4 regions of the Streptomyces sp. NPDC091281 genome follow, and region 4 is predicted to be linked to each of the others. Evidence: riboswitches for the same ligand, from Rfam matches in the RefSeq annotation. Region 4 holds a riboswitch; each other region holds the start of a gene.

Evidence for each region. A riboswitch is a leader RNA that binds a small molecule or an ion and turns the genes downstream of it on or off. The one in region 4 is predicted to bind cyclic di-AMP.
Region 1: linked by a shared signal. The riboswitch ahead of ACIQPQ_RS25415 (M23 family metallopeptidase) and the one ahead of ACIQPQ_RS05205 (NlpC/P60 family protein) in region 4 are both predicted to bind cyclic di-AMP.
Region 2: linked by a shared signal. The riboswitch ahead of ACIQPQ_RS23080 (M23 family metallopeptidase) and the one ahead of ACIQPQ_RS05205 (NlpC/P60 family protein) in region 4 are both predicted to bind cyclic di-AMP.
Region 3: linked by a shared signal. The riboswitch ahead of ACIQPQ_RS16130 (peptidoglycan DD-metalloendopeptidase family protein) and the one ahead of ACIQPQ_RS05205 (NlpC/P60 family protein) in region 4 are both predicted to bind cyclic di-AMP.

Annotation. Positions count from the first base shown of each region.
Region 1 is NZ_JBIVUY010000010.1:208,901-212,343, reverse strand. It holds gene ACIQPQ_RS25420 (M16 family metallopeptidase) at 1-1,112, shown strand, start outside; cyclic di-AMP (ydaO/yuaA leader) riboswitch at 1,429-1,596, shown strand; gene ACIQPQ_RS25415 (M23 family metallopeptidase) at 1,610-2,365, shown strand; gene ACIQPQ_RS25410 (GntR family transcriptional regulator) at 2,570-3,262, shown strand.
Region 2 is NZ_JBIVUY010000008.1:403,104-406,546, forward strand. It holds gene ACIQPQ_RS23065 (dihydrofolate reductase family protein) at 1-334, shown strand, start outside; tRNA gene ACIQPQ_RS23070 (tRNA-Met) at 419-492, shown strand; gene ACIQPQ_RS23075 (PP2C family protein-serine/threonine phosphatase) at 638-1,912, shown strand; cyclic di-AMP (ydaO/yuaA leader) riboswitch at 2,156-2,315, shown strand; gene ACIQPQ_RS23080 (M23 family metallopeptidase) at 2,323-3,381, shown strand.
Region 3 is NZ_JBIVUY010000005.1:365,149-368,591, reverse strand. It holds gene ACIQPQ_RS16140 (DUF6126 family protein) at 1-47, shown strand, start outside; gene ACIQPQ_RS16135 (tyrosine-protein phosphatase) at 104-901, opposite strand; cyclic di-AMP (ydaO/yuaA leader) riboswitch at 1,440-1,605, shown strand; gene ACIQPQ_RS16130 (peptidoglycan DD-metalloendopeptidase family protein) at 1,610-2,608, shown strand; gene ACIQPQ_RS16125 (SGNH/GDSL hydrolase family protein) at 2,852-3,443, shown strand, end outside.
Region 4 is NZ_JBIVUY010000002.1:158,251-161,693, reverse strand. It holds gene pcrA (DNA helicase PcrA) at 1-823, opposite strand, end outside; cyclic di-AMP (ydaO/yuaA leader) riboswitch at 1,181-1,340, shown strand; gene ACIQPQ_RS05205 (NlpC/P60 family protein) at 1,349-2,578, shown strand; gene ACIQPQ_RS05200 (tellurite resistance/C4-dicarboxylate transporter family protein) at 2,760-3,443, shown strand, end outside.

The sequences.
Region 1 (3,443 bases), on a different contig from region 4:
AGCGCTGCGGCGCCACCCTCGACGCGCACGCCGACCACCCCGGCGTACGGCTCAGCCTGGAGGTGCCGGTCTCCCGGCTCGCCAAGGCGCTCGGCCTGGTCGCCGACGCCCTGCGCGCGCCCGCGTTCGACGACGGCGAGATCGAACGCCTGGTGCGCAACCGCCTGGACGAGATCCCGCACGAGCTGGCCAACCCGGGCCGGCGCGCCGCCAAGGAACTCTCCCGGCAGCTGTTCCCGGCCACCGCGCGCATGTCGCGTCCGCGGCAGGGCACCGCAGAGACGGTCGACAAGATCGACTCCGCCGCCGTGCGCGCGTTCTACGAGAAGCACGTCCGGCCCGCCACGGCCACCGCCGTCGTCGTCGGCGACCTCACCGGTGTCGACCTCGACGCGCTGCTCGGCGAGACCCTGGGCGCCTGGACGGGCTCCTCGGCGCAGCCGCGCCCGGTGCCGCCGGTGACCGCCGACGACACCGGACGGGTCGTCATCGTGGACCGGCCCGGCGCCGTCCAGACCCAGTTGCTCATCGGCCGCGTCGGCGCCGACCGGCACGCGCGCGTGTGGCCCGCCCAGGTCCTCGGCACGTACTGCCTCGGCGGCACCCTCACCTCCCGCCTGGACCGCGTCCTGCGTGAGGAGAAGGGCTACACGTACGGCGTGCGCGCCTTCGGGCAGGTCCTGCGGTCCGCGCCGGACGGGTCGGGCGCCGCGATGCTCGCCATCAGCGGCTCCGTGGACACCCCCAACACCGGTCCCGCGCTGGACGATCTGTGGAAGGTGCTGCGCACCCTCGCCGAGGGCGGGCTGACCGACGCCGAGCGCGACGTGGCCGTGCAGAACCTCGTCGGTGTGGCCCCGCTGAAGTTCGAGACGGCCGCCGCCGTCGCGGGCACGCTCGCCGACCAGGTCGAGCAGCACCTGCCGGACGACTACCAGGCGACGCTCTACCGTCAACTCGCCGAGACCGGCACCGTGGAGGCGACCGCCGCGGTCGTCAACGCCTTCCCGGTCGACCGCCTGGTCACGGTGCTCGTCGGTGACGCCGCGCAGATCAAGGCGCCCGTCGAGGCGCTCGGCATCGGCGACGTGACGGTCGTCTCCGCCGAGTGACCGAGTGACCGAGCGGCGTCGCCCGCGCGTGGCGCCCGCGTGCCACGCGCGCGTCGCCCGCTCGTCGCCGCACGACGCGTGTGCGACCTGGGCCCCGGAAGGCGTATCAGCCTCCCGGGGCCCGAGGTTCGGCCGACCGCGTTCCCTCGGCCCGCCACTCACTCCCCTCCCGTCGGCATGCCCGATTTGCGGGGGAGGCGGCCCCTCTGGCCTGTGTCATGCGCTACAAAGGCCCCCTCCCGTTTGGGAATCGAAGGCGTGGGTGTCTAGGTTCGTCCGGGCTGTCCGTCAGGCAGTGCGCCGCGCCCGCGGCACCGGACAGTCATCGCCGAGTCCCCGTACGGCGCGAGCCAGGGGAGCCGGGGACCCAACGAAGGCAGTCCCTGGGGTGAATCGGGTGCCCGCGCGCAGGCGAGGGGGCCCGTAGGAGACCTTCCTGCTCCGAACCCGTCAGCTAACCCGGTAGGCGAGAGGGAAGGAAAGGACCGCTCACCTCCATGGCGTTCATCTGCGCCTCCGGGAAGCACCGGCGACCCGGCCGCACGCAGCGCACCACCGCCCGCGTGGCGGGTGTCGCGGCGCTCACCACCACCGGCGTCCTCGCCACCGTCGCCTCCGCGCCGGCCCACGCCGCCGAGGCGCCCGCCGAACGGACCGGGCTCACCCCCGTCGTCATCGTCGGCGAGACCGTCGCCGCGCGCGTCGACGACCAGGCCGCCGTCCAGTCGCAGGCCGCGGAGCGGGAGGCCGAGCGCAAGGAGGCCGCCGCGCAGGCCGCGGCCAAGGTCAAGGCGGAGCGGGAGGCCAGGGCGCGCGCCGCCCGCGAGGCCGAGCGCAAGCGTCTCAACACCTTCGTGGCGCCGATCAGCGGCTCCTACGTCTCCACCGGGTACCGCTCCGGCGGCTCCCTGTGGTCCTCCGGCAGCCACACCGGGATCGACTTCCACGCCGCGACCGGCACCCCCGTGCACGCGGTGGGCGGCGGCACCGTCGTGGAGGCGGGCTGGGGCGGCGCGTACGGCAACCAGGTCGTCCTGCGGATGCACGACGGGACGTACACCCAGTACGGGCACCTGTCCTCCGTGGCCGTCTCGGTGGGACAGCGGGTCCTCCCCGGGCAGCGCATCGCGCTCTCCGGCGCCACCGGCAACGTCACCGGACCGCATCTGCACTTCGAGGCCCGCAGCGGCCAGGAGTACGGCACCGACCTCGACCCCGTCGGCTACCTCCGGCAGCACGGCGTACGCGTCTGACGGCGGACGCGTCCGACAGCGGACGGCGACAGGACGTCCAGCCCCGGCCCCCGCGGCCGGGGCTTTCGCCGTTTTCGGCCCCGTGTCGGCCAAAAAATATCCCTGGATTCCCGGCTGCCATCGGAAATTCCCGCACGTTGCAATAGAGTCACGGAACACACGTCAATCGTCGACGTTTCACGGGGATTACCGCGGAGGTCGGTCATGCGAATTCCGGCACATTCGGTGTGCACGGCCATCCGGGACGACATCGTCGCGGGTGTCTACGAGCGCGGCGGCCGCCTCACCGAGGAACTCCTCGCGCGCCGCTACGGTGTCTCGCGCGTCCCCGTCCGCGAGGCCCTGCGCACGCTGGAGGCCGAGGGCTTCGTGGTCACCCGGCGCCACGCGGGCGCGTGCGTGGCCGAACCGACCGAGCAGGAGGCCGCCGACCTCCTGGAGATGCGGATGCTGCTGGAGCCGCTCGGCGCCGCGCGGGCCGCCCAGCGGCGCACCGAGGCCCACCTCAAGGTGCTGCGCGGACTCGTCCGGCTGGGCCAGGAGCGGGCCAGGAGGGGCAACAGCGAGGACCTGCGCTCCCTGGGCGGCTGGTTCCACGAGACGCTGGCCCAGGCATCCGGCAGCCAGTCCCTGACCGCCACGCTGACCCAGCTGCGCCACAAGATCTCCTGGATGTACGCGGTGGAGGCGCCCGCCGACCCGCTGGAGTCCTGGACCGAGCACGGGGCGATCGTGGACGCGGTGGCGCGCGGCGACCACGAGCGCGCGCGGGCGGTCACGGCGCTGCACACCGAGCGCGCGACGTCCGCGCACCGGCTGCGCTTCGCGCGGGGGGACCGCCCGGACCGTGTGAGGACTTCGCAACATGCCGTAAACATGTCCGGTCCGCGCCATTAACACGAGGGCCGTATACAAAGGGCAGTCAATTGTGCGGACCCTGCGTCAGGTGCCCGCAAAGCGGTGTCGTCCCGTGAATGCGTGGACGATCGGAAGTCGGTGAGAAACCGATCAGAAACAGACGGCGCGTGAATTCCGCTGCCCGTCGTCCGGCGCGCCCGCGTATTCCGGCGGAGCGCGC
Region 2 (3,443 bases), on a different contig from region 4:
ACTGGCCCGCGGCCACTCCCGCGAGGACGGCGACCCGGTCGTGCACGCCGAGGAGGCCGCCCTCGCCAAGATCGACCCGGCCGACCCGCGGCTGCCCACGGCCACCGTCTACTCCAGCCTGGAGCCCTGCGTGCGCCGCGCCTCCCGCCCGGCGCCCTGCGCCCGCCTGATCCTCGACGCGGGCGTCCGCCGCGTGGTGACGGCCTGGCGCGAGCCCGACACCTTCGTCCCCGACGCCGACGGCACCGGCCTGCTCACCGCCGCGGGCGCGGACGTCCTCGTCCTCCCGGCGTACGAGTCCCAGGCCAAGGCCCCCAACCAGCACCTCCTCTGAGCCGGACCCGTAGCCCCCGTACGCCCCCGGAACCACCCGTGGTCACGAGCGCCTCAGAAATGACGTAGGCTGTGAACACAACGACGCGGGGTGGAGCAGCTCGGTAGCTCGCTGGGCTCATAACCCAGAGGTCGCAGGTTCAAATCCTGTCCCCGCTACTGAAGGCCGAGGGCCGGAATCCTTTACAGGGTTCCGGCCCTCGGTCGTTGTGCGCCTCCGGCGCGGATGGTCCTCCCGTCCGGGTGGTCCTCCGGTCGGACCACCCCGCTCGCCGCCCGTCCCGGACCCCGCCAGCCTGGGGGAGTGGACGACAAGGGGCCCCGGGCCGCATCCGGCGTGCGCGGGCGGCGTCCGTCCCCGCGCACCCTGCTGCGCCTCCTGCCCGCCCTGCTGATCGTCGGCGGCATCGGCTACGACGTCAGCACCCCCGAGTACTTCACCGCGATCCCCTTCTTCACCGCCGCCCCGCTCGTCGCCGCCCCCTTCTTCACCCTCACCGGCACCCTCGTCACCGGGCTCGCCGCCCTCGCCGCGACCTACCTGGTGCACGCCTACCACCACGTGCGGCCCGACGAGACCACCATCACCGAACTGGTCACCGTCGTCACGGTCACCGTCCTCGCCGCGCTCCTCAACCAGGTCCTGCGCCGGGGCGACGCCCGCCTCGCCTCCGCGCGGCACATCGCCGAGGCCACCCAGCGCGCGGTGCTGCCCCGGCCCCCCGACCGCATCGGCGGCTACCGCGTCGCCGCCCGCTACCAGGCCGCCCAGCGCGACGCCGCCATCGGGGGCGACCTCTACGCCGTCCAGGACAGCGCCCACGGCGTCCGGCTCATCGTGGGGGACGTCCGCGGCAAGGGGATGGGGGCCGTCGCCGCCGTCGCCACCGTCATCGGCGCCTTCCGCGAGGCCGCCGAACGCGAAGCCACCCTGGAGGCGGTCGCCGCACGGCTGGAGCACGCCCTGACCCGCCAGGGCGTGGAGTGGTGCGTCCACCGGGACCCCTACGACCCGTACGACCCGTCCGCCCCGCAGGACGGGCGAGACGCGCGCGACCCGTACGACCCCTACGGCCCGCACGCCTCGGAAGATCCGTACGACTCGTACGACCCCTACGACCCGGGGCGCGGCGGCGGTCCGTCCGATGTGGGCGCGCGGTTGCACGCCGCCGAGGGGTTCGCCACCGCCGTTCTCGCCGAACTCCCGCACGGCGACGGCGTCCTGCGGCTGCTCAGCCACGGCCATCCGCCCCCGCTGCTGCTGCACGCCGACGGCGCGGTGCGCGTGCTCGACGTCCGCGACCCCGCCCTGCCGCTGGGCATGGGCGACCTCCACCCCGTGCCGGGGCGGGCCGAGGAGACGCCCTTCCCGGCGGGGGCCACGCTGCTGCTCTACACCGACGGCCTCTCCGAGGCCCGCGACCGCTCCGGCCGGTTCTACGACCCCGCGCAGCGCCTCGCCGGACGGATCTTCGGGCACCCGGCCGCGGTGATCGCCGCCCTCGCCGAGGACGTGCACCGGCACACCGGGGGCGCGACCACGGACGACATGGCGCTGCTCGCCGTCCGCCACCCCTGACCTTCGTCACGTGCGGTGATCACGCGAGTGGGCTGCGGTTACAGCTGAGTCACCGTCAGGTTTAAGCGGGCCGCCGGGTTATTCCTCGGGCGAGGTCAACTCGCCCGTTTTTCACCGCTCCTGGGGTGAAAGTCCAGGCCAGAAATCTTGTTGATCAAGCGGAACGGCTTGGAATCCCGGGCCCGGGTCTATTAACGTTCGATAACGCAGCGCGGTCGTCCCAGCCGTCACAAGAGTCGGCTCCGTGCGCACGCGCCGAATCCCGTAAGGGAACCGGGGAACCACCACCTTGGGGTGAATCACGCGGAAGCCGCCGTGGAAACACGGCCGGTATACGCGCGTAGGAGACCTTCCCGCTCCGAACCCGTCAGCTAACCCGGTAGGCGACGGAAGGAAAGGAGTACGCCCGCGTGGCGTCGAACCCGCCTGCCCCCGAAGCCCCCGCCGTGCCCAGCCAGACCTTCGGCTACGGCAGCTACCGCACCGACGAGGGCCCCTGGGAGGAGTGGAATCCCACCGCGGAGTCCGTCCGCCCGGTCCGTGGCAAGCACCGCGTCGCCAAGCAGCGTGGCGGACTCGCCCGCAGCTCCACCGTCCTCGGCGTCGGTGTCATAGCCGCCGTCGGCGGTGCCGGGATGGCCAGCGCCAACACGGGCAAGCCCCCCGTCTCCATCTCCCTGCCGGACCTGCCCAACGTGGGTTCCCTGATCTCGGACGACGACACCCCCGAGGAGACGGCGCCCGCGCTCAGCAGCTTCGCCGCCGAGACGGTCGCCGAGGACAGCGCCGTCGTCACCGCGAGCACCGGTACCGGCATCGGCGCGGGCTCCGACACCGGCGCGGGCGAGTCGCTGCGCAGCCGGATCATGGCGCAGGCCGAGTCGCAGCAGGCCCAGGTCGACCTCAAGGCGCAGCAGGCCGCCGAGGAAGCCGCCGCCAAGGCCGCCTCGGCCGCCGCCGCCAAGGCCGAGAAGGAGGCGGAGGCCAAGGCCGAGGCCGCCAAGAAGAAGGCCGCCGAGGAAGCCGCCAAGAAGGCCGAGGCCGAGCGCCTCGCCGAGCTGGCCAAGCAGTACACGCTGCCGACCTCGTCGTACACGATCACCTCGACCTTCGGCCAGGCGGGCGCCTACTGGTCCTCCGGGTACCACACCGGCCTCGACTTCGCCGCCCCCACCGGCACCCTGATCAAGGCCGTGCACAGCGGCACGATCACCTCCGCGGGCTGGGACGGGTCGTACGGGTACAAGACCGTGCTGACCCTCGACGACGGCACCGAGCTGTGGTTCGCCCACCAGTCGTCGATCAGCGTCAGCGTCGGCCAGAAGGTCGGCACCGGCGACGTCATCGGCCGCGTCGGCGCCACCGGCAACGTCACCGGCGCCCACCTCCACCTGGAGGTCCACCCGGGCGGCAGCGCCTCCGGCATCGACCCGGGCGCCTGGCTGCGCGACAAGGGGCTCAACCCCTGAGCGGGTCCCTGGCGGGGCCCTGAGAAGAAGCCCCGAGGAACCCTCCGAGACCCTCCGGGGAA
Region 3 (3,443 bases), on a different contig from region 4:
TCGCCGGGTTCCTGTGGCTGCTGTTCGAGGTGGGCGCCAAGAAGTAGGCCCGCCTCGGGACGTCGGGTGCCCGTCGGGCGGGCGTCGCCGGGTCGGGCGCGGATCAGTCGAGCAGGCGCTCGCGCAGCCGCTCCCGGGTCCGCGGGGACAGGCCGAGACCCCGCTCCAGGTAGGTGTCGACGTCGCCCCAGGTCTCCTCGATCGTGTCGAAGGCGGCCGTGAGGTACGCGGCGCGGGCGTCGAAGAGCGGGGCGAGCAGGTCCATCACCTCGGGGGAGAACGCCTCGGCCGAGCTGCCGCTGCGGTGCACCCGGTAGCGGCGGTGCTTGGCGTTGGACTCCAGGTAGTCGGCGACGATGGCCTCGCGCTCCACGCCGAGCGCCAGCAGGGTCACCGCGATCGACAGGCCCGCCCGGTCCTTGCCCGCCGCGCAGTGCATCAGCGCGGGCACGCTGTCCTCGGCGAGCGCGTGCAGCACCCGCGAGTGCTCGGCGGTGCGCTCCCGGACGATCGCCCGGTAGGACTGGATCATCCGGTCCGCGCCCTTGCCGTCGCCCAGGATCTCCCGCAGCTGCGCGAGGTCGCCGTCGCGGACCATCTTCCAGAACTCGGCGCCGTCCGCCGGGTCGGAGAGCGGCAGGTTGACGTTCCGTGTGCCCGGCAGCTCGACGTCGGGGCCCTCCAGCTTCTGGTCCGCGGCGTTGCGGAAGTCGAAGACGGTGTGCAGGCCCAGGGAGGACAGGAACGCCGCGTCCTCGGCGGTGGCGTGCGCGAGGTGGCCGCTGCGGAACAGCACGCCGTGCCGCACGCGCCGTCCGTCGGTGGTCGGCAGGCCGCCCACGTCCCGGAAGTTGCGTACGGCGGCCAGCTCGGGCTCGGTCGACGGGACCTGCTGCGTCACGGGGGCTCCTCCCGGTCGTGGTTCCGGCCGACGCGGCTCGTGACGGCCGCCGGAACACCTGCGTGACCACTCTCGTGATCACGTTCATGACCACTGCGTCACGACCATACGACACGGGGGCGGCCGAACCGGAGGAGCCCGGAACACCGGCCGCTGTCGGACACCTCCCCCGATGGCCCCCTTGGGTTGGATGTGCGGTGAGGTGACATCTGGGATGTCTGCCCGAATTGATGGAATTAGTCGAATTGGCTCGATTGGCTTCTTCGTTCCAACTCGGCCTGGAATAGGGCGACCTGGAGAGGTGTCACGTGAGCAGCGTCTCATCCGTGACCGTATGTCGCGCGTCATGTTCACGTAATACGCCTGATTTCCGCGGGTGTTCCCCGCCCGCGACGTCTCCCGGTCGACACAGGGTGACCGTGAATTCCGGAAGGGGATCAAGGGAAATGCACCGGAAGCGCAACCTCTGCTTGTTCCCGTGCGTCTTGGTCGCTTACGTTCCTGACCCATCCGGACGGACGCCCAATCCTGCCGCCGCCCGGATTCCGCACCCACTCACCCGTACACGGCAGGAGCGGGGGACCCACAGGTAGTAACGCCTGTTCCGGTTCCCGGAACGGCTCGGGGTAAAGCCGCGTCCCCGCGCGGCCGGACATCTCCAGTCCGCACCCGACAGCTCACCTCGCAGGCGCCGGAGAGGAATTCGCCATGCCCGCCAAGGGTAAGCACCGCCGTCCCAAGTCCCAGTTCTTCACCCGCTCGATCGCCGCCGCCGGAACCGGCGGCGCCGCGCTGGCCCTCCCCCTGATGGGCGCCGGCGGAGCGCAGGCCGCGCCGTCCGAGGCGCCCGCCGCCCAGGCCGTCTCCCACGCCGCGCAGAGCGTCCAGGCCGCCCCCGTCGCACGGACGTCCGCCGACGGCGCCAAGGCCGCCACGACGTACACCGTGCGCCCCGGCGACTACCTCTCGAAGATCGCCGACGAGCAGCACGTCAGCGGCGGCTGGACCCGCCTCTACGCGGACAACCGCGAGGCCGTCGGCGCCGACCCGTCGCTCATCCACCCCGGCCTGAAGCTGTCGATCGGCAAGAAGGCCCCGGCGGGCGCCACGGAGGCCTCCAAGGCGCCGTCGGCTCCGCGTGATTCGTCGAAGAAGTCGGATTCGTCCGCTTCGAAGAAGTCCTCACAGTCGTCCAACTCCGCGAAGTCTTCGGACTCCTCGTCCTCCGCGGGCTCCTCGAAGGCCTCCGGCTCCTCCGACGGCTCCGCCTCCCAGGCCGCCGACACCTCGAACGCGAGCGGCTTCAGCGCCCCCGTCGCCGGGGCCGCCGTCGGCACCCCGTACCGGATGTCCGGGAGCATGTGGTCCAGCGGCTACCACACCGGTGTCGACTTCGTCGTCCCGACCGGCACCTCCCTCAAGGCCGTCGGCGCGGGCACCGTCGTCTCGGCCGGCTGGGGCGGCGCCTACGGCAACCAGGTCGTCATCCGCCTCGCCGACGGCCGCTACGCCCAGTACGCCCACCTGTCCTCGCTCTCCGTCTCCGGCGGCCAGACCGTCACCGCCGGACAGCAGGTCGGCCTCTCGGGCGCCACCGGCAACGTGACCGGCCCGCACCTGCACTTCGAGATCCGCACCACCCCGGACTACGGCTCCGACATCGACCCGGTCGCCTACCTCCGCTCGCACGGCGTCTCGGTCGGCTGACACCGCCGCACCCCGAGCCACACCTGACACGCACACCGAAGGCCGGACCCTCATCCAGGGGGCCCGGCCTTCGGTGTGTTCCGCGACGCCGTTCCGCCATTCCGCCGCAGCCCTGTGGCGCCGTTCCGGGGAAGATCCCTTATTCCCTGATTGGGAAACTCTTTAGGAGTGGCTTATCTCACCGCCCGTCAACCCCTGCCTACGGTCGCGTAAGTCACATTCAAAGGTGAATCATGAACCGTTGTGGCAGACGATTCGAAGAACGACAAGAGATCACCGATCGGGTCGTACGTGGCGCTGGGGGACAGCTTCACCGAAGGCGTCGGCGACCCCGGCCCCGACGGCGCGTTCGTCGGCTGGGCCGACCGTTTCGCGGTCCTGCTCGCGGACCGCAGGCCCGAGGGCGACTTCCGTTACGTCAACCTCGCCGTCCGCGGCAAACTGCTCGACCAGATCGTGGCGGACCAGCTTCCCGGCGCGGTCGCGCTCGCGCCCGACCTGGTCTCCCTCTGCGCGGGCGGCAACGACATCCTCCGCCCCGGCACCGACCCCGACGAGGTCGCCGAACGCTTCGAACGGGCCGTCGCGGCCCTCGCCTCGGCGGCCGGGACCGTCCTCGTGACGACCGGGTTCGACACCCGCGGCGTCCCCGTCCTGAAGCATCTGCGCGGCAAGATCGCCACGTACAACGGGCATGTGCGCGCCATCGCCGACCGGTACGGCTGCCCGGTGCTCGACCTCTGGTCGCTCAGGTCCGTGCAGGACCGGCGGGCCTGGGACGGCGACCGGCTCCACCTCGGCCCCGAGGGGCACACGCGCGTGGCCCTGCGCGCCG
Region 4 (3,443 bases):
GGCGGTAGTGCTCGGCGACGTCCGGGAAGGCGCGCAGCAGGTTGACCGTCGTCATGATCAGGTCGTCGAAGTCGAGGGCGTTGGCCTCACGCAGCCGCGACTGGTACATCGCGTAGGCCTGGGCGAGGGTCTTCTCGAAACCGTCGTTGGCCTGGGCGGCGAAGTCCTCCTCGTCGATCAGCTCGTTCTTCAGGTTGCTGATCTTGGCGCTGAACGACTTGGGCGGATACCGCTTGGGGTCGAGGTCCAGGTCGCGGCAGACCAGGGCCATCAGGCGCTTGGAGTCGGCGGCGTCGTAGATCGAGAACGACGACGTGAAGCCGAGGCGCTTGCTCTCGCGGCGCAGGATGCGCACGCACGCGCTGTGGAACGTCATCACCCACATGGCGTTGGCCCGGGGGCCGACGAGCTGTTCGACGCGCTCCTTCATCTCGCCCGCGGCCTTGTTGGTGAAGGTGATGGCGAGGATCTGTCCCGGATGGACGTGCCGCTCGGCGAGGAGGTGCGCGATGCGGTGGGTGAGGACGCGCGTCTTGCCGGAACCGGCGCCCGCGACGATGAGCAGCGGGGTGTGGGAGTGGACGACGGCGGCGCGCTGGTTGTCGTTCAGCCCCTCCAGGAGGGCTGCGGCGTCGAGGGCCGGGCGCGGGGCACCGTCGCGGTAGTGCGTGTCGCGGTCCGGGGGCACGTCGAACTTCCCGCCGAACAGATCGTCCGGAACCTGCTCCGGAGCGTGTTCGTCCTCGGGCGGCGGGGGCGTCTCGTCGTGGCCGCGGGGGGCCTGGAGATCCGCCAGGAAGCTGTCGTCAAAGAGGCTGCTCATCGCTCTCCGAGTCTAGGGTGCCCCACTGACAACCGAACGCCGGTCCCGGAACTTCCTCCCCGGCGACGACCACCGCGAGGCGGTCACACGGCCGCCGTACCGCCGTCGTACCGCTGCCGTACCGCACGTCGTACGGCTGCCGTGCGGGCCGCCGCGCACATCCGGAACGTCTCCCTCACCTACCGGCATCCCCCTCTCACCCCAGGTGACCGCCGGAGCCGCCCCGCCCGAAGGTCACGAAAATGTATCGGGCATATCGCCCATCAACCTTCACACGGGCCATACGAGTTGGCTACCGTGCCGGGCAGGCCGTACGACCTCCACCGGCGATCCCCGCCGGGCCGCGCGGCCTCCGCCGAGTCCGGCGCGCCCCCTCGCGGCAGCCGGAGCCGGGGACCCACCGACATCTCTGGGGTGAATCGGCCCACCTCCCGCACGGGAGGCGCCGTAGGGCAAACCTTCCGGACCACCCGCCCGAACCCGACAGCTAACCCGGTAGGCGGAGCACGGAAGGAGTCGCCTCCCTTGGCGTCGCAGCACCGCAGGCCACGCCCGTCAGTGACGCGCGTAGCAGGCATCCGCACCCCCGCTCTCGCCACCGCCGCGCTCACCTCGGTGGCCCTGCTCTCCCAGACGGCGAACGCCGCACCCGCCACCGACGACCGGCCGAGTCTGGAGGAGGTGGAGAAGAAGGTCGACGACCTCTACCGGCAGGCGGAGACGGCGACCGAGAAGTACAACGCGGCCAAGGAGAAGACCACCAAGCAGCGCAAGCGCGTGGACACCCTCCTCGACGACGTCGCCCGCCGCACCCAGAAGCTCAACGAGGCGCGGGAGGACCTGGGTTCCGCCGCCGCCGCGCAGTACCGCACCGGCGCCTCCGCGCCCGAGACGGCCACCTTCCTGCTCGCGGACTCCCCGCAGGACTACTTCGACCAGAACCAGCTGATGGGCCGCCTCACCGAACGCCAGAAGGGCGCCGTCGACGACTACGTCACCGAGCAGGCGGCGACGATGAAGAAGCGCCGCGAGGCCGCCGAGAGCCTGGGCACGCTCACCGACGCGCAGAGCGACCTCCGCACCGCCAAGGCCACCGTCCAGAAGAAGCTGAGCGGCGCCCGCGCGCTGCTGGCCCAGCTGACGGCGCAGGAGAAGGCGCGGCTGGCGGCGATCGAGAAGGAGAAGCGGGAGAAGGCCGCGCGCGAGGCGAAAGAGCTGGCCGAGCGGCAGGCACGGGCGCAGGAGAAGGCGGACGCCGCCCAGGAGGCGAGCGACGCGTCGCCGGGTTCGCAGACCCCGTCCTCCGGCTCCTCCTCGGGCTCGTCGTCCGGTTCTTCGTCGTCCGGTTCTTCGTCGTCCGGCTCGGGCTCCTCGTCGTCCTCCGACCCCGCCTACGCCACCAAGGCCGCCAAGGCGATCGCGTTCGCCCGCGCGCAGGTCGGCAAGCCGTACGTCTGGGGTGCGACCGGCCCCGGCTCCTACGACTGCTCCGGCCTCACCCAGGCAGCCTGGAAGGCCGCGGGCGTCACCCTTCCGCGCGTCACCTACGACCAGGTGAAGGAGGGCACCACGGTCTCCCTCTCCGCCGCCCGCCCCGGTGACCTGGTCTTCTTCTACGCCGACGTCACCCACGTCGGCCTCTACATAGGCAACGGCATGATGATCCACGCCCCGAAGCCCGGCGCCTACGTACGCGAGGAGTCCATCTACTACGACGGCGAGTCATCGATCCACAGCGTGGTGCGCCCGGCCTGAGCGGGGCGGGCGCCGTACGGGTGGCCTGAGCGGGGCGGGCATCGTACGGGCGGCCTGAGCGGGGCGGGCGCCGTGCGGGCGGAGGGGCGTGCGGGCGCGCGTTGGGCGTATCCCGTGGTTTTCCGCGCCCGCGCGCGTGTGCCCGAGTCCGCGCCGCCGGGTGCTCCCTAGCATCGGCGGCATGCACGGCTCCTCCTCCCTTCGCGCCTGGTGGGCGCAGCGTCCGGCGGCGGCCGGGGCCGCCGTCATGGCGACCGGCATCATCGGGGTCGGCCTGCGGCTGGCCGGGTACGGGACGCTGTCCCGGATCGCCCTGGTCCTGTCGGGCGTGGCCTGGGCGGTGCTCGCGGTGGACTTCGCGGCCCGGCTGCTGGTGCAGCGTGAGCGGTGGCGGGCCGAGGCGAGCACACCGTGCGCGCTGACGGCGGTGGCGGCGACCGCCGTCCTGGGCACCGGCCTGGCCGACCTGGACCGGCCGGTCCTCGCGGAGGCGCTGCTCGCCCTGGCGGCGCTCCTGTGGCCGGTGCTGCTCTTCGACGTCGTACGGCACTGGGGCCGCCACATGCCCGGAGCGGTGTTCCTGTGTTGTGTGGCCACACAGGCGCTGGCCGTACTGGGGGCGACCCTCGCGCGTACGGAGGGTGTGGCCTGGCTGGCGCACACCGCGCTGGTGCTGTTCTGGCTCGGCCTGGTGCTCTACTGCGTCGCTTTGACCCGGTTCGGTCCGCGCGAGGTGCTGGAGGGCGCCGGGGACCACTGGGTGACCGGGGGCGCGCTGGCGATCTCGGCGCTGGCCGGGTCGAGGCTGTACGCGGCCGAGAGCGGCGGCCTGTACCTGTGGAACGCCGACGACCGCGACGTCCTC